Regions from separate parts of the Exiguobacterium sp. SH1S1 genome, predicted to be linked through region 2. Evidence: predicted binding sites of a transcription regulator. Region 2 holds the regulator's gene; the other holds the start of a gene.

Region 1 (10,602 bases), on a different contig from region 2:
GCACGGATGAAGGATATGTCGGCCTCGGACAAAACGGAAATCAGGAAATTGTCTTATTCAAGTCTACGGATGGTGAGACTGTGACGAGTGAGACGTTTAAGGCGCCGGCCGATGTGATGGAGGGCTCGTGGGCTGGTCTGTTCGTTCACGACGGGGACGTTCATTTAATTTTCCGCAGTGGTTATGAGGCGGAATCAAAAACAAAACTTGCCGTGCTTAAGGAAGGAACAAACGAGATAACGATCAAAGATCTCGATCTCGACAACGACTTCGTTTCCGAAGTGCTCGGGACGTCTTGGTTTTATGACCGCAATATGATGCCGATCTCGACCGGTAATCGGTTTATCCCAGTTCGAGTTGGGGCGTATGAATCCTTCACAGAGAACGGGGAGACCCATTCTACCGAAACAAATCGTCCAGGACTGTTCGCTTATGACATCGAAACGAATAAAGTCGTCCAACTCGCTTCAAAAGCCGAAGAGTCAAACTTGACCGTACATGATAACGAGTTGATGGCGGTGCAACTAGACGGATCCGAAATCGTCGTCGATTTGATGACAGGAAAACCGTCGACACGCCAAGTCATCGATGGTTCAGTTGGCACAACTACCTATGTCGGAAACCAACTGTACCACGTCCGTCCGACGAAAGACGGAGCCGTCATCGACGTATACGAGGACGGGAAAGAAGTCTCGAGCGCCGCGGTGAACGCGACGAACGAGGAAGCGAAGTTATTGCTCGATGGCGCCCAATTTTATGTGAGATAAAAAATAACCGAGAGGCGGCTGCCTCTCGGTTATTTCGTTGGTTTCGGGATGATGACCCCTTCTTCTAAATCAAGCAACATATCGATCAGTTCCGCGCAAAACTCAGGGAATTGATCGAGGAACGCACCTGGACCGACCTCATCCATGAAGTCGATGTACAGATCTGCTACGTTGCCAGCCATCTTCGCTGGAAGTGCGAGGAAGGCCGACCCGAAGCGCCAGCTGCCACGGATGTCGAGCAGCTTGCCGAGCATGACGTCGCCTGGTTCGCGTACTTCCGGTAGCATTACCTTGTACGTCTCTTTCGTCTCCCAATCACGTAAGCCGTCTTCGGTCACTTCAAACACAGAGCACCGGGGGACGGCGAGACCGCGCAAGGCATGATAGAGAGCAGGTGACATGTCAGCTTTGTGGTCCGCCAAATAGCGGCCGTGCGGTGTCATCCCGTCCTCATCCGTCTCAAAGAAGACGGCCCAATCGATGAACAAATCGCGGAACAGTTCGGCGTCTTTCAAGTGCCACGTGCCTTCCGAAGCGATCTCTTGGATATAGTTCGTCCACTGCGTGCTGCGTGCGAGTGCCGCTTGCTCGTATAACTTTTTCAGTTCGGCCAGCAATTCGGACTCTTCGACGAGCAAAGGGAAGGGAATTACTTTCCGGTCTTTTTTCATCGCCGTGGTCCTCGCTTGTCTGCAGGACGTTTGACGACCGGCGGTTTGTCTTCGATCCGTTTCTCGATGACTTCGCCACGGTAAATCTCAAGCTCTTTCAATTCGACACCGAGCTGGCGGGCGAACGATTTCAAGTGCGTCAAATCTTCCGGTGTCACGATCGACAGGACCGTCCCGGCCGCGCTACCGCGAGCGGTCCGTCCTGAGCGGTGGATGAAGTCATCGGTCGATTCAGGTAAATCGAAATGGACGACGTGCGTCACTTCATCGATGTCGAGTCCGCGCGCTGCGAGACCCGTCGTGATGAGGAGCGGATATTCGCCTTTACGGAATTCGCGGAGCGTCTCGACGCGGGCACGTTTCCCTTTCAAGCTATCGAGCATACGGTAGTTCACTTTCATCTTATCGAGCTCACCTTTGAGCGGCGGTAAGAACGAGCGGTTGTTGATGAAGGCGAGCACTTTGACACCGTCGACGTGTGATAGGCGACGAAGCAATTCTGGCTTATAGCGACGTGTCGTCAACATATAGCCGTACGTCACTTGAGCACTGACAGTCCGTTCGACCTTCACGTGAACCGGTTCTTTCAAGAACGGGGCAGCCCAGGCTTGGAGCGTATCCGTCAACGTCGCCGAAACGAGTGAGATTTGATGCTCGTGCGCCGTATGGTTGATGATGCGCTCAGCCGCTTCCGTCAATCCGCTGTCGATGATTTGATCGGCTTCATCGAGCACGATCGTATGCGTTTCGTGCAGTTTAAGTTTTTTCTTCTCGATCAATTCAACGAGACGTCCTGGTGTCCCGACGATCAAATGCGGTTTTTTCTTCAAGCGATCGATTTGGCGCTTCAGTTCGACGCCGCCGATGAACGAGGCAATCCGGACGTCACCTTTTTCGGTGAAACGTTGCGCCACCGTTTGGATCTGCATGACGAGTTCGCGCGTCGGTGCGACGATGACGACTTGGATCCGGTCGTTCGAGGCATCGATTTTTTCAATAGCGGGTAAAAGATAAGCGAGTGTCTTACCTGTCCCTGTTGGTGCTTCGATTGTGACGTCTTTTCCTTCTAAAAGGGGCGGGAACGCTTCCGCTTGGACCGGCATCGGTTCGTTAAAGCCAAGGCGTTCCCAGGCTTCGTTAATGAATGGTTTTGTAAAGTTCATATCAGTTCTCCTTATCGTTGGGCAAAAACAAAGGAAGCATAAGCGCTCCCTGGTTCAAATATAGCGAACATGTTCAGTGTCTTGGTCAATCGATGAACGGAGTGTCTGTGTGTACACTTGCCCGTCCTCGACGAGTTTGATGTGCACGTCGATGTGCTCAGGCGAGGCTTCGACACCTTCGACCGTGAAGCCTTGATACACGCGGTATTCCAATTCCTTAAGCAATTTTGCATAGGCGTTTAGTTCTGGATACGTCGTCGCGACGTCGATTGGGCGCGACACGAGTGCGACCATTAAATGGTCACGGAAATCGATGAAATCCTCATTCTCGATATCGTCATCAAAGCGAATCCAAAAGCCTTTTTCTTCAAATTCTGTGATAAATCCGTCGCGCTTGTCTCCAGCCTCTTCGACTTTAAGGGAGATGCGGTCACCGGCTTTTAAGTTATGCTCGGCTGTTAATGGTTCATACGTCATGGGAAGAACCCCTTCCTCTTCTACAATGTTCTGCTTCCATTGTGCTCGATATAAGGCAAAAATTCAAGTTCTATCCCGAACCTGTGAGTTAAGTCACTACAAAAACTGTATGATTTTTCACAACTACTTAAAGATAATACAGAATTCACAAGAACGTGAACGAATAGGGATTCGTCTGTTTCTATGTAAGTTGAAAAACTACTATAACAGATAAAATAGCGCTTACAAAAACGGCGTAACACCAATGTTCATGAGATTGTTACAACTTTCACAAGAATGTAAAACATATTGTTCACGTTTTCACGTACACTCATATTATAAGGAATCAGGCAGTTATCTCAACTATGAGGAGTGACCATAATGGCAACTGAAATTAAATCAGCCTGGTCAGGATTTGTTCCTGGACAGTGGACGAACGAAGTGAATGTCGGTGAATTTATCCGCTTGAACCGCCACGAGTATACAGGGGATGACCGTTTCTTAGTCGGACCGACAGAGGCGACGAATCGTCTTTGGGGACAAGTGATGGAATTGACGAAAGAAGAACGGGAACGCGGGGGCGTTTGGGATGTCGATCAAAACACGCCGTCGACAATCATCTCACACGGACCTGGGTACTTAAATAAAGACCTTGAAAAAGTCGTCGGTGTCCAAACGGACGAACCGTTCAAACGCTCGATTCATCCGAACGGCGGCATTCGCATGGTCGACGCCGCGCTCGAGTCATACGGCTTCGAACCAAATCCTGAAATCACAAAAATCTATTCAGACATTCGTAAAACACACAACCAAGGTGTTTTCGATGCCTACACACCAGAGATGCGGGCGGCACGTAAGTCAGGGATCATCACAGGTCTCCCAGACGCATACGGACGTGGCCGGATCATCGGTGACTACCGTCGCGTTGCCTTGTACGGTTTAGATTTCTTGATTGCCGAGCGTAAAAAAGATTTGGCGAACAATGGCGGTTTCCTCTCGGAAGCAGACATTCGGACGCGGGAAGAGATGTCTGAACAGCTTCGTGCCCTTCAAGAATTGAAACAACTCGGCGCTGCTTACGGATTCGACCTCGGTCGCCCGGCTGAAACGACGCAAGAAGCCTATCAATGGGTATATCTCGCTTACCTTGCAGCTGTCAAAGAACAAAACGGTGCGGCGATGTCTCTCGGACGCGTATCGACATTCCTTGACGTGTACGCTGAGCGTGACATGGCGGCAGGCCGTTTGACAGAGTCAGACGTCCAAGAAATCGTCGATCACTTCATCATGAAACTCCGCATCGTCAAATTCTTGCGGACGCCTGACTATAACGAATTGTTCTCTGGAGATCCAACGTGGGTCACGGAATCAATCGGTGGGATGAGTGAGGATGGCCGTTCGAACGTCACGAAGAGCTCGTTCCGTTTCCTTCACTCGCTCACAAACCTCGGCCCGGCACCAGAACCGAACTTGACGGTGCTTTGGTCGACGAAATTACCGGAAGGATTCAAACAATATTGCGCGAAGATGTCAATTGAGACGTCGGCGATCCAATACGAGAACGACGACCTCATGCTTCCAGAGTTTGGTGACGATTACGGCATCGCCTGCTGTGTGTCACCGATGAAAATCGGCAAACAGATGCAGTTCTTCGGTGCCCGTGCCAATATGGCGAAAGCACTCCTCTACAGCATGAACGGTGGACGCGATGAGAAGAGCGGCGAACAAATCGCTCCGGCTTGGGACATGAACACAGAAGACGTCCTCACGTACGACAAAGTGTACGCTGACTTCGACCGGACGCTCGACTGGCTCGCGGAGCTTTACGTCAACACACTCAACGTCATTCACTTCATGCATGATAAATATGCGTACGAACGGATTGAAATGGCGCTCCACGACCCTGAAATCTTACGGACGATGGCTTGTGGTATCGCTGGCCTTTCGGTGACGGCGGACAGCTTGTCAGCAATCAAATATGCGACGGTCAAACCGGTCCGGAATGAATTCGGCATCGCTGTCGACTTTGAAACAGAAGGCGACTTCCCGAAATTCGGAAACAACGATGACCGTGTCGACGCGATCGCCGTCGAACTCGTAGAATCGTTCATGGAAAAAGTCCGGAAACACAAAACGTATCGCGACGCGCTTCATACGCAATCGGTCTTGACGATCACGTCGAACGTCGTCTACGGCAAGAAAACAGGTAATACACCGGACGGCCGTCGTGCTGGTGAGCCGTTCGCACCGGGTGCGAACCCGATGCACGGCCGCGATACGAAAGGAGCGGCAGCGTCGCTCTCGTCAGTCGCTAAACTTCCGTTCGAACACGCGCAAGACGGTATCTCATACACGTTCTCGATCGTACCGAAAGCACTCGGTAAAGAAGACGTCGCACGTGAACTTAACTTGGCGGCACTTCTTGACGGCTATATGGGTGGCGAGCACAAAGGTCACCACTTGAACGTCAACGTCTTCAACCGTGAGACGTTGCTCGACGCCATGGAACATCCAGAAGAGTATCCGCAGCTCACGATCCGCGTATCAGGTTACGCCGTCAACTTCATCAAGTTGACACGCGAGCAACAGATCGACGTCATCAACCGGACGTTCCACGGTTCATTGTAAGTAAAGGCTTGGCGGCCTTCGCTTGAAGGCCGCTCATTCGTTAGGAGGTCATCTCGATGACAATGGGATATGTACACTCGGTCGAATCGTTTGGAACCGTTGACGGCCCGGGAATTCGTTTTATCGTCTTTTTGCAAGGTTGTGCGCTTCGCTGCTTGTATTGCCACAACGCTGATACGTGGGATTTTAAAAAGAATAACCATCGTTCGGCCGAGGACGTCATTCAAGAAGCGCTCAGCTATCGTCCGTTCATGGAAGCATCAAAAGGCGGCATCACAATTTCAGGGGGCGATCCGCTCGCGCAACCAGAGTTTTTAGAAGCGCTGTTGCGTGAAGCGAAAAAACACGGGCTCCACACGACGCTCGATACGTCGGGTGCACTCCGTCCCCCTAACCTTGACGCCATCTTAGACCACACCGACCTCGTCTTGCTCGATATTAAACATATCGATGACGACATGTGCAAGAAACTGACAGGACGGAGCAACGCCAACACGCTCGCGCTTGCTGAACACTTATCCGAGCGCGGAACGAAAATGTGGATTCGCCACGTCCTTGTCCCGGAATGGACGCTTGATGAAGGGGCGCTCCGGCGCACGGCGGCGTTCATTCAAAAACTCGACCACGTCGAGAAAGTCGAAATCTTGCCGTATCACGAGATGGGCGTCTATAAATGGGAGGCGCTCGGCCTCGACTATCCGTTAAAAGGCATCAAACCACCGACGACGGAAGAAGTCGAGTGGGCGGAAGGGATCTTACAAGGTACAGTCTAAAAAACTGCGCAGACCGTTATGGTCTGCGCAATTTTTCGTGTTATAGCCGCTTATCACGTACGTGGCGGCGAATGGCGTCCTCGTCGAGCGGACGGTTGGCGACACCGGTCTCGACAGCAGTCTTCGCGACGGCGATCGCGACGGCCGGTGCGACCCGCTCGTCGAACGGGCTCGGGATGACGATGCCGTTCGCGAGGTCGTCCTCTGTCAACAAGTCGGCGATCGCATGGACGGCCGCTTCTTTCATCTCTTCGTTGATCTCTGACGCCCGGACGTCGAGCGCCCCACGGAAAATACCGGGGAAGGCGAGGACGTTGTTCACTTGGTTGGCGAAGTCCGAGCGACCGGTCGCGACGATGCGGGCACCAGCGGAAGTCGCGAGATCCGGCATAATCTCCGGCACCGGGTTCGCGAGGGCGAAGATGATCGAATCTGTGGCCATCGAGCGGACCATGTCCTCGGTGACGGCGCCTGCGGCCGAGACACCGATGAAGACGTCGGCCCCCTCGAGCACGTCTGAGAGTGTGCCGACGTGGAGCTTCCGGTTCGTCGCCTTGGCGATCTGGTCTTTGAACGGGTTCATGCCGTCGGCGCGTCCTTCATAAATCGCACCTTTCGTATCACAGATGACGAGATCCTCTACGCCGAAGCGCTTGAGCAGCTTGGCGATGGCGATTCCGGCGGCCCCGGCTCCGTTCATGACGACACGCAGTTCAGGCATCGCTTTGTCGACTAAACGGAGTGCATTGACGAGGCCGGCCAAGACGACGATGGCCGTCCCGTGTTGATCGTCATGGAAGACCGGGATCGGGAGCGTCTGCTTCAACCGGGCCTCGATCTCAAAACATTCGGGTGCCTTGATGTCTTCTAAGTTGACGGCGCCGAACGTCGGGGCGAGCAGTTCGACCGTCCGCACGATCTCATCGACGTTGTGTGTGTCTAAACAAATCGGGAACGCATCGACCCCGGCGAAACTTTTGAACAGGACGGCCTTGCCTTCCATGACCGGCAACGCCGCTTCCGGACCGATGTTGCCGAGCCCGAGTACGGCGCTTCCGTCCGAGACGACGGCGACCGTGTTGGCGCGCAACGTATATTCATAGGACAGCTCTTTATTTTCAGCGATGCGGCGGCACGGTTCGGCGACGCCCGGTGAGTAGGCGAGGCTGAGCGCTTCTGTCGTGTCGACGTCGACTTTTGGTGTCGTTTCCAATTTACCGTGGTGCAAAGCATGCATCTCGAGTGCGCGTTCGTTCAATGTTTTCATAACTCTCTCCCTGTGTGCGTACGATTTTTTGTCTGTCACAATCGACTACATTGTATCGAAGAAACCGCTTACTTTCGAGCGTTTTACCTGCTATGGACGCAATTATTTCTGAACGATTGTTCATATATGTAGAATTGGTCTTAACATTTGGTGCTAATCATAAACGAAAACAAAAAGAGTCGCGGATATTCCGCAACTCCTTTGATTTCATGCTCTTGTTTTGCGCTGTTTCTTTTCTGCTAGTCGTGCCGCTTCGGCTTGGCGTTTTTCAGCGTAACGCAGCTCGCGTTCGAGTTTGACGTAACTCGCATACCGTTTTTTATCGAGCGCACCGGTCGCAATCGCGTCGCGAACGGCACAACCGGGTTCGGCTTGATGCGAGCAGTCACGGAACCGGCATCGTTCTGACAACTCCTCGATATCGCTGAACGTGTCGTCGAGATGATCGGCGCCGTCCCAAAGACCGAACTCACGCATGCCGGGCGTGTCGATGATGAAGAAGTCGTCGACGCGGAACAGTTCGCGGTGCGTCGTCGTATGCTTACCGCGCTCGTCGCTTTCACGGACGGCTTGCGTCTCGGCGAGTGTTTTCCCGGCAAGCGCGTTTGTCAGCGTCGATTTCCCGACGCCGGACGAACCGACTAGGACGAGCGTGCTCCCGCTCGGCAGTGCAGTTCGCAATGCCTCGACCCCGTCGCCGGTGATCGAGCTGACCGGGAAGACATCAATGCCTGGCGTCGTCAGTTGGATGTCTTGAACGAGTGGGGCCACATCAGTTACTTGATCAGCCTTCGTTAAGACGATAAGCGGTATCGCCCCCGTCTCCCAGGCGGCGAGCGAGTAACGCTCGAGCCGGCGCAGGTTGAAGTCGTGACCGACCGCCATCGTGATTAAAATATAGTCGACGTTCGCGCAGATCAGTTGTTCGCGCGTCTCGTTGCCGGCGGCTGTCCGTGAAAGAACAGTCCGTCGTTCAAGGAGACGTCGAACCGTACCTTGACCGTGCTCGCGAATCGTGAACTCGACGAAGTCGCCGATGACCGGATAGTCGCGCTCGCTCATCGCCTCGTGGCGAAATTTGCCCGATATCCCGCATGTGAAAGCAGCGTCCTCTGTCGTTACCGTGTACATATGTTGGAACTGTGCTGTGACGCGTCCCGTTGTTGTGTGATCCAAATCGAATCCTCCTTTTAGTTGTGGAGGACAACTGCCCTCCTGTTGGCTGACAAGGTGTATACGGCTGTTTGTAAGGTGCTCATAAAACATCATCCTTTCATTGTTCGATACATTCACTGTACCACATTTTCTGATAACGCTATCATCTCAGTCTACAGACCGAGGGAAAACAAGCCTTCCGCTCGTCGCCATCTTTTAAATGGCGTATTATGATAAGAGTGTACTTAATGAGGAGGGATGACAGATGAATCGCCAAGTGAAGCAAGTGTTGTTCATCGTGGCGGCAATCTCTCTAGTTCTCGTCCTAATCGGCTTTTTACCAAATATGATCATGTTTGGTTTGGGGGCGCTCTTAGCACTTTGGGCTGGAGTCAGATTCATGGCCGTGACGCATGTCGGCGCAAAAATCGGTTACGGCTTACTCGCCGTGATCGGGATCATCACGATTTTGTCGAATATTTGGGCGTTAATCGGAATTGTGGTGGCATGGATGTTGTTTAAAGGGTATATGATGTATGCCAACCAAAAGCGGGACGTTGAGATTTTAAATGCGGACGGGTCGCGTGCTAGTCGTAGCAGCTTCCAATCGTTCGATCAAGTCTGGCAAAAGTTTGTAAACCGTCGCTAAGTTTTTAGAAGGAGGATTTTATGATGAAGACACCATTTGATCAGTTTCGTGATTTAGCTAACGAGTTGACGAAAGAATTTTCAAAAGAAATGAAAAAGTATCAAGATAAAGAGGCGCCACGCTCGAGTGGGGAAGCCGAATTGAACCGCCACATCCGCGGTGCTGAAAAAGAGGCGTTGTCGGTCGAACGTCTCGTCGAGCGTCAGAAGGCGTTGCTCGGCGAACTCGCGACGAAGCGTGACGATGCCAAATTGATGGCTGACAAGCGCTACGAACAGACAGAGCTCGCGAAACAAGCCGGCGAAGAGAAGTTGGCTGAACGCGCTGCTCTCGAGTCAAAACATTACGGTGAACAGTATCGCTACTTCGAAGGCTTGCTAGACGAAGGCGGTCGTGAACTTGACGCCCTTGAGCGCCGTGCCCTCGAGATGCGCCTCAAACTCGACGAGATGCAAAACAAACGTTACGAGTTCGCGATGCGTGAGAACCTTGATTTGTTGAAAGGTGCGCTCGATCAAATCTTCGGAGCGGACACATCGAAGTCGCATCCGTTCACAGAAGAAGAGAAGAAAGACGCAACGAAGGAAGAACCTGCGGCCGAAGAAAAAACCGACGCGGCGGACGAAGATGATTTCGAAGCAAAATTAAAAGAACTTGAGCGTCGCTTTAAACAAGACTGACGCACTGGTTCAGCGATGGTCCAGAGTATTTTCGGGCCATCGCTTCTTTGCTTCATTGTACATATCGTTAGGGAGGGGGAAGCAGAGTGGAACGTTGGAACACACGCCAAATTATCGGCTTCATGATTATTTTATTTGCCATCGGACTATTTATCGACATCGTGACGGGTGGGAACAGCGTCCTCTTCAGCATGATTGTGCCGCTCTTATTGCTTTATATCGGGCGTCGCTTCAGCCGGAAAGGAAATCAGCCGGTCAGTTATATCTTTTACGGGATCGGTGGTGTGATGCTCGTCGGACTCATCTTTTCTTCGGCCGCGTTCGGGTTCGTCTTATCAGGATTATTGCTCATGTTTGGGTACCGTTTGTATAAAAATCGACCGCTTGAGTCGA
Region 2 (10,602 bases):
AGTACTTTCGAACCGTTCTTCAACGTGACGGTACTGTTCGGAATCACGTATCCGACCCAAAGCGACTTCTCATCGTTGATTGAGAGCGTCGACAGCGATGTCTTCGGCAAATTGACCGAGACGTCACGCGACTTCGATCCGACCGCCGCTCGGACACGAATCACATCTCCCGGTTTGGCCGGGACCGTGTATCGCGTCGTCGACAGACGTTTCGCCGTGACGAGCTTATCATTCACGTAAAATCGAACAGTCGCCGTACTCGTCTTCTTGATCGTGAGCGTCGCCTCTGTCTTCGTCATCAGCGTGTCCGTCACACTGAGCGTCGGTGTGAACGCTTGGACCTTTTTCGTGAGTTGGTACGTCGCATCGCCGCTCGAGCGTGTGACGAGAATGACCTCCCCTTCTTTCAGTGGGGTGTCGAACGTGTACGGCATCGCGCGTGTTGTCGCCACATGCGTACCATTTCGATAAATGCGATAGGCCTGATCGGTACTCGATGTGACATTGATGGATTTGTCATACATCAACGGTGTCCGAGTCCACGAAAACACAGGCGGTTCCACTCTTGTCTCAACGGTTGTGAGCCGGAACGCTGAAGCGGGTGCCTCTTTTAATTTGTAGTAGACTTTTGTTCCGATGTCTACAGGCATCGTATTGAACTCTTTAATCGAAACGAGCCCGTCCTCATCTGCCTGCTCATTCAAAACTTCGTAGTATTTCCCACTGCGAATCAACACATCCACCGAGGCGTTCGGCGTCGTTTTCAACGTGACACCTGAAGTGACCGTTTTCGTCAGAACCGAGATGCCGTTCGGTGACGTGTCCTCACTCTCCTTGACCGTCTGAAGTTCGATTGGTTCGGCGTACACGCCCGACTTACTACCGATTTTCACAGTCACGCGAGATCCCGGTGTGAACCAACGCGCAGGTTGCCACGTATAGCGCCCTGATTCATCCGATTGGACCGTCGTCGATTGATAGTTCAACAATGAATCCGATGAATTCGATTGATACAAGTTTTTCGTCACGCTGACAAACACCGGCGTGTTCGGCGCCGTCTTCCCACTGATCGGACCTAATACGCCCGACGGTGGATCGAGTGTGAGGGGTACGTAATTCGACGCCCATAAATCTAAGCGTCGGTCCAAATCATTCCACTCGAAAATCATGTCATAAGAACCATTCGTCTGCAGCGTCAGTTTGTTTTGCTCCCAGACGAATGGATCGTCTTGGTAGACTAAACGGGCCTTCAACTCGGTACCCGAGACAGGTAAAACCGTCCCATCAACAAGTGTCACGTTTCCGTTCACTTCATAGGGACGACCTACTTCATAACGTGCCGTCGTTTTCGGCACGTTGACAAGCAGTTTCCATGGTGCTTTCCATAACGACTCCGGCGTATAACCTACCGTGCGGTTTTCAGAAAAGACATACCACGGTCCGTGCTGTCGGACGTCCGCGTCATCGATCGGCGCTTCTCGCCACTCATTCGTCGCCACGTTATAACTGACATAAAACGTCGTGTACATCTTTCGAATCGTGAAGTAGTATACGCCGTCTTTCCAACTTAGATTCCTTACGTCTGGCGCATATTTCTCAATCCATCGTTTCGTCGCTATATCGAATATATTGAGATGTTCCCAGTCACCGGATTTTGTGACGACCCACTGGTTCGCTCCCTTGATCAACGACGCTCCCCTCACCTGGCCCGTATATGAACCAAGCGTCTCGAGCACTTCACCCGTCACTGTCCGTTTCGTGATTTGGCCATCCACGAATGCGAGGACATTTCCGTCGTCGAGCAGTCCGTATGCTTCATACATACTCTCTTTAGTGATCGACCCGAGGATGTCCCCTGCCATCGACGTGGTGACATATTTTTTGTCGTCGGTCCATAAAACTGTTTCCGCCGACTGATTGATCGCAACGACTGCATCCAGACCGCTTCCCGGCTCAATCGGAAAGCTTGAACCTGAATCGGTATGGATATCCCATACCATCCATTGTTGCCACCCTTCCAAAATAAATCGACCGTCCCCGACTGCGTGAATGTTGTGCAAGACGGACACTCGAATCGGTAATGTATAGACTTCACCGGTCTTCACATGGACGAGCGTCTCAGGATCTCCTGAGCGCCACACATATTCACTATTTCCTACCACTTCTCCTGCCGGAATGACTTCAGGCTTGGCATAACCCTCTGCCCGAACGTCTAATCCGGGCGCTGCCACCATGACGAGCACAACGAGTATGCTCCATAACCATTTGTTCATCGTTCTCCTCATTTCTGTTTATGAATACATAACTTTCAAAAATAATCCATTTTTAATTCAACCTTCCTAATTTTAAGTTGTTTTTTCAAAATTTAATAGCCCTAAAATTAAAAAAACACCACGTCTCATGACGTAGTGTTCACTTCTCATTCATTTGCTTCATCAAATCCATCTGTTCTTTCACCATCGCCTCTTTCTCACGTCGGAGCACACCACGGTACGTCACGCGCGAGATCGATAAGCTGATCTCGTATAGGAAGAAGAGCGGCAGCGACACCATGAGGTGCGACGTCAAATCCGGCGGCGTGATGAATGCCGCGATGACGAACAAGGCGAAGTAGGCGTACTTCCGAATTTTTGAGAGGAAGTACGGCGTCACGACACCGATGCGCGTCAAGAACATCGTCACGACCGGAAGTTGGAACAACAGTCCAAACGGGATCGTCAGTTGCAACAGGAACGTGAAATAGTTCGTCGCCCCGATGATTTGCGTCAGACCGAGGTCTTGCCCGAGGTCCGTCGAGATATCGAGGACGAGCGGGAACAACCAATAATAGGCGAATGCGAGACCGATGAGGAACAAGATAAAGATGACCGGGATATAGGCGAGCGTCCATTTTCGTTCATTCGGATGCAGACCAGGTGCGACGAACGCCCACAGTTGATACAGTAGAAATGGACCCGACGCGACGAGCCCGATGACGAGCGCCAAGTTCAAGTAAATCATGAGCGGGTCCGCGACCCCAAAGGCGTTCAGCTCGAGCCCTCGTTCGACGAGGTCCGCCTGCAGATAGGCGAGCACGTATTTGACACTCGGCAAAGCGATCAGGAAGAAGGCAAAGACGACAAATGCCGACAGCATCAGTCGTCTCCGCAGCTCTGTCAAGTGATCGGACATTGCCCGTTCTTGATCAGGTTGATGGCTCATGGCTTACTGCTCTTTCTTCTCAATTTCTTTCTTGTCGGTCTCGTCGTGCTCTTTCATCATACCGTTCGTGGCATTTTTGAACTCACGGAGCGTCTGCCCCGCTGCCCGGCCGAACTCTGGCAATTTCTTCGGCCCGAAGAGGATGAGCGCGATGATGGCGATGACGAAAATACTGACGCCACCTGGGATGCCGACGACGAGTGATGATTGTAGAAATTCCATTATTGATGGACCCCCTCAGTGGATGGATAGTGTTGCATAAAGTAAATGAGCGACTGGAGTTCGATCGACAAGTCGATATGATGGACGCGGACCGTGTCCGGTACAGTCAATCGCGCCGGCGTGAAGTTCAAGATCCCTCGAACGCCGAAGCGGATTAAGTCATCGGCGACCGGCTGCGCGTAAGCAGACGGGACCGTGAGGATGGCGACATCGATCTTGTTTTGCTTCATGATCTGTTCCATCTCATCGACGTGATGAATCGGTACACCTGACATCGTCGTGCCGACTTTTGTCTCGTCCGCGTCGAACCCGACGACGATATGTGTGTTATTGTTTTTAAGGAAGTTATAGTTAACGAACGCTGTCCCGAGATGACCGACCCCGACCAAGGCGACGTTCGTAATCTCGTCTTGATTCAGCGTCTTACGGAAAAAGTCTAACAGATACTGTACGTTATAGCCATATCCCTTTTTACCGAGCGCACCGAAGTATGAGAAGTCACGGCGAATCGTTGCTGAATCGACCTTGACTGCCTCGCTCAGTTCAGCAGAAGACACACGCTGTTTCCCTGACGAATGTAGGCTTTGGATAAACCGATAGTATAGTGGCAACCGTTTGGCTGTCGCTTGCGGAATCTTTGGTTCGTTTTGACTCAACGGAAAGAGCCTCCTTTTTACGACGCGTTTCAAACGAATCTGATTTCATACACCTTGATTGTAAACGAATTCACATAAGCACTCAATGAATATACCTGAAAAGGGGAAGAAATAAAGTATACTAAACAGAGAGAAAGGGGTTTTTTCACTTGATCCTACTGCAAGTCAACAACCTATCCAAATCGTTCGGCGTCGAGCCGATTTTAGAGAATGTCAAACTAGAAATCCAAGAAGGCGAACGCGTCGCCCTCGTCGGCCGCAACGGCGCCGGCAAGTCGACGCTGTTAAAAGTCATCGCCGGCGAGTACAACTATGACTCGGGCGACATCATGAAGCCAAAAGACGTGACGATCGGCTATCTCGCCCAAGACTCGGGGTTAGAATCGAACGAGACGATGTGGAACGAGATGCTCACCGTCTTCACCGACTTGATCGAACAAGAGAAGACGCTCCGCCAGATGGAGCAAGACATGGGCTCGGAGCGCATCTTGAACGACCCGGCCGCCTACGAGCGTCTGCTCGCGGCGTATGACGAGGAGCAACACACGTTCAAAGACCGCGGCGGCTATCAGTACGAAGCGACGATCCGCTCGATCTTGCACGGGATGCGGTTTTATCCGGACGACTTCGAACGTCGGATCGATACGCTCTCAGGCGGACAGCGGACACGTCTTGCCTTAGCGAAGATGCTCCTGCAAAGCCCGGACCTGCTCATCTTGGATGAGCCGACGAACCATTTGGACATCGAGACGCTCAGCTGGCTCGAGAAATATTTGAGCGGCTATAAAGGTGCCGTCCTCATCGTCTCCCACGACCGTTACTTCCTCGACCGCGTCGTCTCTGTCGTCTACGAGCTGTCACGCAACCGCAGCCGCCGCTTCGTCGGGAACTATACGAAATTCCTCGAGCAGAAGGCCGCGCTCTACGAGCAAGAGAAGAAACAGTTCGATTCGCAACAAGAAGAGATCGCCAAGATGCAAGACTTCATCCAACGGAACATTGCCCGGGCGACGACGACGAAACGCGCCCAAAGCGTCCGCAAGCGGCTCGAGAAGATAGACCGCATGGACGTGCCGGACGGTGACGAACGAAGCGCGGTGTTGTCGTTCTCGATCAAACGTCAAAGCGGGAACGATGTGTTGAGCGGCAGCGACCTCGCCATCGGCTATGAGGAACCGATCGCACAGAACTTGCGTTTCCAACTGCAGCGCGGCGAGTCGGTCGCCCTCGTCGGCCCGAACGGGGTCGGCAAATCGACGCTCCTCAAAGTGTTGACGAAACAACAACCACCGCTCACCGGTGACATCCGTTACGGGACCGGCGTCGAGATCGGCTACTACGACCAAGAACAACAGAACTTGTCGGACGCCAACCGCGTCATCGATGAGATCTGGAACGATTGGCCGCTCATGCGCGAGCAAGAAGTCCGCAGTCTGCTCGGCCAGTTCTTGTTTAGCGGCGACGACGTCATGAAACGCGTCCAAGAACTATCCGGCGGCGAACGGGCCCGGCTGACGCTCGCCAAGCTCAAGCTCGAGCAGCCGAACTTGCTCGTCTTGGATGAGCCGACGAACCACTTGGACCTCGACTCGAAGATGATCCTCGAGAACGCGCTCGTCGACTATCCCGGGACGATCCTGTTCGTCTCCCACGACCGTTACTTCATCGACCGGCTCGCCACGCGTGTCTTAGAGATCACGCCGAACGGCATCGATGAGTACCTCGGCGACTACTCGTATTACGTCGAGAAGAAAGAAGAGCTCGAGGACCTTGCCCGGCTCGCCCGCGAGGAGACGAAACAAGTCGTCGTCAAGAAGCAGCGCGCCGACAAGGAACAGCAGCGCGAAGAACGCCGGTTGAAACAGCGGGTCGAAGAGATCGAACTGACGATCGAGCGCCACGAAGCGCGGCTTGAAGAAATCGAGCAGCTGTTGTGCGAACCGGACGTGTTCAACGACTTCGCTCGCGCCCAAGAACTGTCGACTGAGTCCGATGCGACGAAAGAGTCGATCACGGAACTGTTCGCAGAATGGGAGGAACTCCATTCATGATGCGTTCCCGTGCCATGCGGATCGATTGGATGCATGCGTTCCTGACCGGGTTCGTCTACATCGTGCCGAGCGGGACCGAGTATATCTCGGAACTCATCCGTGGCGAGGCGACGAACGTCCCAATCATTTTATTTTACTTCCTGCCGATTGTCGTCGGGTTTATCATCCAAACATGGTCCGGTATCATCATCAGCCTCTTCAGCGGCTTGCTTATGAGCACGTTGTTCATCCGGCTTGTCATTTGGCCGATCGATGTCACGGTGCATAGCTTTTATGCGCCTGGCTCGGTCTGGGGCCACTTTTATCGAGAGACGCTGTTCATGTGGGTGCTCGCGTTTATCGTCTACGTCGTGAGCCGGGTGAATATGTGGTATCGAAATAATTATCGACAACCGAAAAACTGACGAAAGAGCGCCAATCCGCGTATAGCGGAAGGCGCTCTTTTATTATGATCGAGTATGCTGTTTGAACGTAAAACCCATCGTTAAAAAGATGTAGGGGAATGCCAACAAAATTAAATGGAAATATCCTATACTACCAAAGATGACTTCATCTTGTGCCGGATCAGACATCTCGTCTAAGTAAATGCCTAGGCTGTAGCTATACCAAATCACGTAAGCATAAAAGAATGCTGAAATACCGTAAATAATCTTTCCAATAAGATTTGTTTTACTCGTAGTCACCCCTACTAAAAGAAGGATTGGATAGAGGATTAGCAACGCGATTACAATGAAAAATAACGAATCTGGTTCAAAGTATTGAATGTTCATAGTTTACCTCGCCTTTAATAGTCTGGATTACAAAGTGCTTTATACGTATCCAACAATGAAACATCCGGTCGATTCGTATCTAGATTCCAAGATGATTTCCAAATCGTAGTCGGGTTAACTGCATGACAGATAAATTGATCTTTGAGCTTCGGGCGGTTTGCCGTACTTGTCGCTTGATACGAAGCGTCTGCTACAACTTCAGACCACATCTGTTTTCCGATGGCAGTTGACCCAAAAACGCCTAATAATGCGCCACCCAAAGTATAGCTAGCTGTAATATACGTTCGTGCACATGTCCGTGGATATACAGAAAAAGTATTAGAGTCCGTATACTTCGACGCTGTATTATCGATTGTATCCGAGCAGAACAATGGATCAGCGACTAAAGGATAATCCGTTCCTTCATAATCAATATGTTGGATCAACTGTTGGTCTTTAATCTCATAATATGTTTCGACTTCGTTTCCATTACTGTCTTTCGCCCAAGGGGAGCCAATGAAGACCTCTACCTCACCTTTTTCATTCACAATTTTGTACTCTCCATCTTCGTGAATAATTCGACTACCTTCAGTAATGTCTAAATCTAAGACATATTCTTTTGGCGACTCAGTTGATTCAATGTTGTAGAGGATTTGGACACCTCCTACTAAAGCCACATTTTCAATAGAATACTGTTCTTCTTTGTTTCTGAAAATCACTTTCCCTTCTTCTGTTTTATCGAATTCTAAATTTGAGTCTTCATGTATAATACTAAACTCATCACTTTCTTTCGTCATCGTAACTGATGGATTAGTGAAAAATACTTCAATTTCATTAAGCTGATCCGTATCGTTTACTAAACGATCCTCTTCAATCGAATCTACTTCTGCGTCTGGACGCAATTTCGATTCGCTCCCCCTTGTAGATGCGTAAGCTGGATGTGCTGTCCCCAGTATTGTAAATAAAGCCAAACTACTCATACATGCTTTCATTATAAAACCTTTACTCAACGTTGTGTCCCCTACTATATAAGCTTTATATTTTGGGAAAAGACAAATATCGGCAGTTCAATCATCTGTTTTCTCTATTCTGCCCATGTCTTTCCCACCACTCTAATAGTATTCAAGATTGCTAATCAATTTTCTAGATGTCTTTTTTATCAAAACAAAAAGGACAATAGTACAACAATTTTCTTAGGTCATGAAAAATATACTAGGCTTATGGCCCTCAAAGTAACCATTTCCCATTTTTGTGATTATAATTTCATCCAGAGTCCACTATTAAAAAGATCACCATAAAGTGACGAGCCCGGTTCATCCGACTGTCAGATAGACTATGTAAACGAACAACAGAAAGTAGGTGAAATCAATGGAGTAGACTAAAAATATCCGCTTGATGGATTATGAATTGCGTCCCATCCATGCGCACATATTATTGGCCGGCTGACTATCGATACTCACTTGGCGCATTTTCTATAAAGTCTACCGTAGTTGCAGTTCTTTTCTCGTCGTCACGTTCTTCATCGAAGACAAATGAAAAAGGCTCAAAGAGACGGACAATATCCGTTTCTGTGAGCCTTTTTTAGAAGTAGCGCAACGGTTGGAACCCGCGCGTGTGGAAGTCGAGCTTGATGCCGTCTTCCGTGATAAAGAACACGTACTCGTTCGTATCGACGTCGCGGACGAACACTTTATAAAACGTCAGCGTCTCTTCGCGGTTCGTCACATAACGGGCCTCATGGGCCGAGATGACTTGCGCGAACAGTTGTTGTTCGTCGAACTCTTTGACGAGCGCATCGAACTTGGCCGCTTCTTCCTCTGTCGCCTCACGGCCCGGGAAGAGCTCGTAATAGGCGTCGCTCGCTTTCGGCTGCACGCCGAGGTTACGGTCGACGACGATGACGCTCTTGATGTCTTGGTCTTCTAGATTCTTATAACCATACAGTGTCTCGATGAGTGTGTTCTCACCGGTCACACGGGTGATGCCTTCGAGCGTATCAGCGCCCGTCAGCGAACGGACCCGCGTCTCTTCTGGGACGATTTCTTCTACATAAGCGATATTATAAGCGCGGATGATCTCACGTACTTGCAAAAACGTCGCAACGACGAGCAATACGATGAGCCCTCCAATGATGATACGTTTCGTCATCTCTCTGTTCCCCCTAGACTGTCATGCTCTCTTCTAAGGATAACCCAGGAACCGCATTCATCGCCAGTGTATCGCGCTTGCCGCGCACATACGCGTGATGCGCCGCCACACCGATCATGCCGGCGTTGTCCCCGCACAGATTGAGCGGCGGGATGACGAGGCGGATGCCTTCCCGTTCCGTCGCTTCCTTGAGGGCGGCCCGGAGCCCACGGTTCGCCGCGACCCCACCGGCGACGAGCAGTTGCTTCGCGCCTTTTTCTTTCACGGCCCGGATCGCTTTCTCCACTAGCACCTCGACGACGCTCGCTTGGAAGCTCGCCGCCAAGTTTTCTGGTACGACCGTCTCACCGCGTTGTTCGGCGTTATGGACGGCGTTGATGACGGACGACTTGAGTCCGCTGAAGCTGAAGTCAAAACTGCCGGCCTCGAGCCGGACGCGTGGGAACTTATACGTGTCTTCCCCGCTAGCTGCCAACTGGTCGATGGCCGGGCCACCTGGATATGGGAGACTGAGCGTGCGGGCGACTTTGTCGTACGCCTCACCAGCCGCATCGTCACGTGTCTCACCGATGACTTCGAACACACCGTGCTCCGGCATGTAGACGAGCTCGGTGTGGCCACCTGAGACGACGAGACAGACGAGCGGGAACTGCATCTCTTCGACGAGTTCATTCGCATAGATGTGTCCGGCGATGTGATGGACACCGATGAGCGGTTTACTGTGGGCGAACGCGAGCGCTTTGGCCGCGCTGATCCCGACGAGAAGGGCACCGACGAGTCCTGGTCCTTGCGTGACCGCGACCGCGTCGACGTCATCCATCGTCACACCGGCTTCGCTAAGCGCGTCATCGATGACGTACGTGATCCGCTCGACGTGGTGACGCGAGGCGACCTCGGGTACGACACCGCCGAACCGTTTATGACTTTCAATCTGCGACGAGACGACGTTCGATAAGAGCGTCTTGCCGTCACGAATGAGGGCGACTGACGTCTCATCACAGCTTGACTCGATCGCGAGAATGAGCGATGTGTTCATTGTGATTCACTTCCTAACTTCGCCCAATAAATATAGGCGTCTTCATTATTGTCTTGATAGTATCGTTTCCGGCGACCTGCGTTCTCGAAGCCGAACTGTTCATATAATTTTTGGGCGCCGATGTTTGAGACGCGCACCTCGAGCGTGAGCGCGGCGAGTGACTTCGAACGGGCGAACTCGACGAGCTGCGTGAGGAGCATATTGCCGACACCTTGACCCCGGTATTCCGGTAAGACAGCGATGTTCGTGATATGCCCTTCGTCGACGATTTGCCAGACGCCAACGAACCCGATGACGCGGCGTTCATGGACTGCGACGAAATAAATCGCCTGCTCGTTCTTGAGCATCTCGTTCATGAACGCTTCTTTCGTCCACGGGATGGCGAATGACGCCTCTTCAACTTTCGTGACTTCTTCGACATCGAGCCAGTTCATCCGACGGATTTTGATATCAGCCATTGTTTTGTCCCTCGAGCCATTTTGCCTCGGCCTCAGCGAGACGAAGGTATTCCGGTTCGAACGCGTGCACGTCCGCCGTCT

Evidence for each region. The regulator Rex, encoded in region 2, represses fermentation and respiration genes when NADH is low (regulators of the CRP and FNR family bind a similar motif). The targets are predictions, from matches to a motif close to TTGTGAAATATTTCACAA.
Region 1: the regulator Rex is predicted to act here: its motif matches at 3,335-3,352, upstream of pflB (formate C-acetyltransferase).

What each region holds. Positions count from the first base shown of each region.
Region 1 covers NZ_SJUZ01000004.1:68,012-78,613, reverse strand. The annotation lists gene EVJ23_RS09340 (hypothetical protein) at 1-767, shown strand, start outside; gene EVJ23_RS09335 (hypothetical protein) at 797-1,438, opposite strand; gene EVJ23_RS09330 (DEAD/DEAH box helicase) at 1,435-2,601, opposite strand; gene EVJ23_RS09325 (hypothetical protein) at 2,656-3,078, opposite strand; gene pflB (formate C-acetyltransferase) at 3,439-5,685, shown strand; gene pflA (pyruvate formate-lyase-activating protein) at 5,742-6,458, shown strand; gene EVJ23_RS09310 (NAD(P)-dependent malic enzyme) at 6,499-7,725, opposite strand; gene rsgA (ribosome small subunit-dependent GTPase A) at 7,933-8,901, opposite strand; gene EVJ23_RS09300 (lmo0954 family membrane protein) at 9,146-9,529, shown strand; gene EVJ23_RS09295 (PspA/IM30 family protein) at 9,553-10,209, shown strand; gene liaF (cell wall-active antibiotics response protein LiaF) at 10,296-10,602, shown strand, end outside.
Region 2 covers NZ_SJUZ01000015.1:2,936-13,537, forward strand. The annotation lists gene EVJ23_RS14720 (hypothetical protein) at 1-2,273, opposite strand, end outside; gene tatC (twin-arginine translocase subunit TatC) at 2,413-3,201, opposite strand; gene EVJ23_RS14730 (twin-arginine translocase TatA/TatE family subunit) at 3,205-3,423, opposite strand; gene EVJ23_RS14735 (redox-sensing transcriptional repressor Rex) at 3,423-4,079, opposite strand; gene EVJ23_RS14740 (ABC-F family ATP-binding cassette domain-containing protein) at 4,229-6,130, shown strand; gene EVJ23_RS14745 (hypothetical protein) at 6,127-6,534, shown strand; gene EVJ23_RS14750 (DUF2599 domain-containing protein) at 6,915-7,889, opposite strand; gene EVJ23_RS14755 (hypothetical protein) at 8,461-9,027, opposite strand; gene tsaD (tRNA (adenosine(37)-N6)-threonylcarbamoyltransferase complex transferase subunit TsaD) at 9,041-10,063, opposite strand; gene rimI (ribosomal protein S18-alanine N-acetyltransferase) at 10,060-10,521, opposite strand; gene tsaB (tRNA (adenosine(37)-N6)-threonylcarbamoyltransferase complex dimerization subunit type 1 TsaB) at 10,514-10,602, opposite strand, start outside.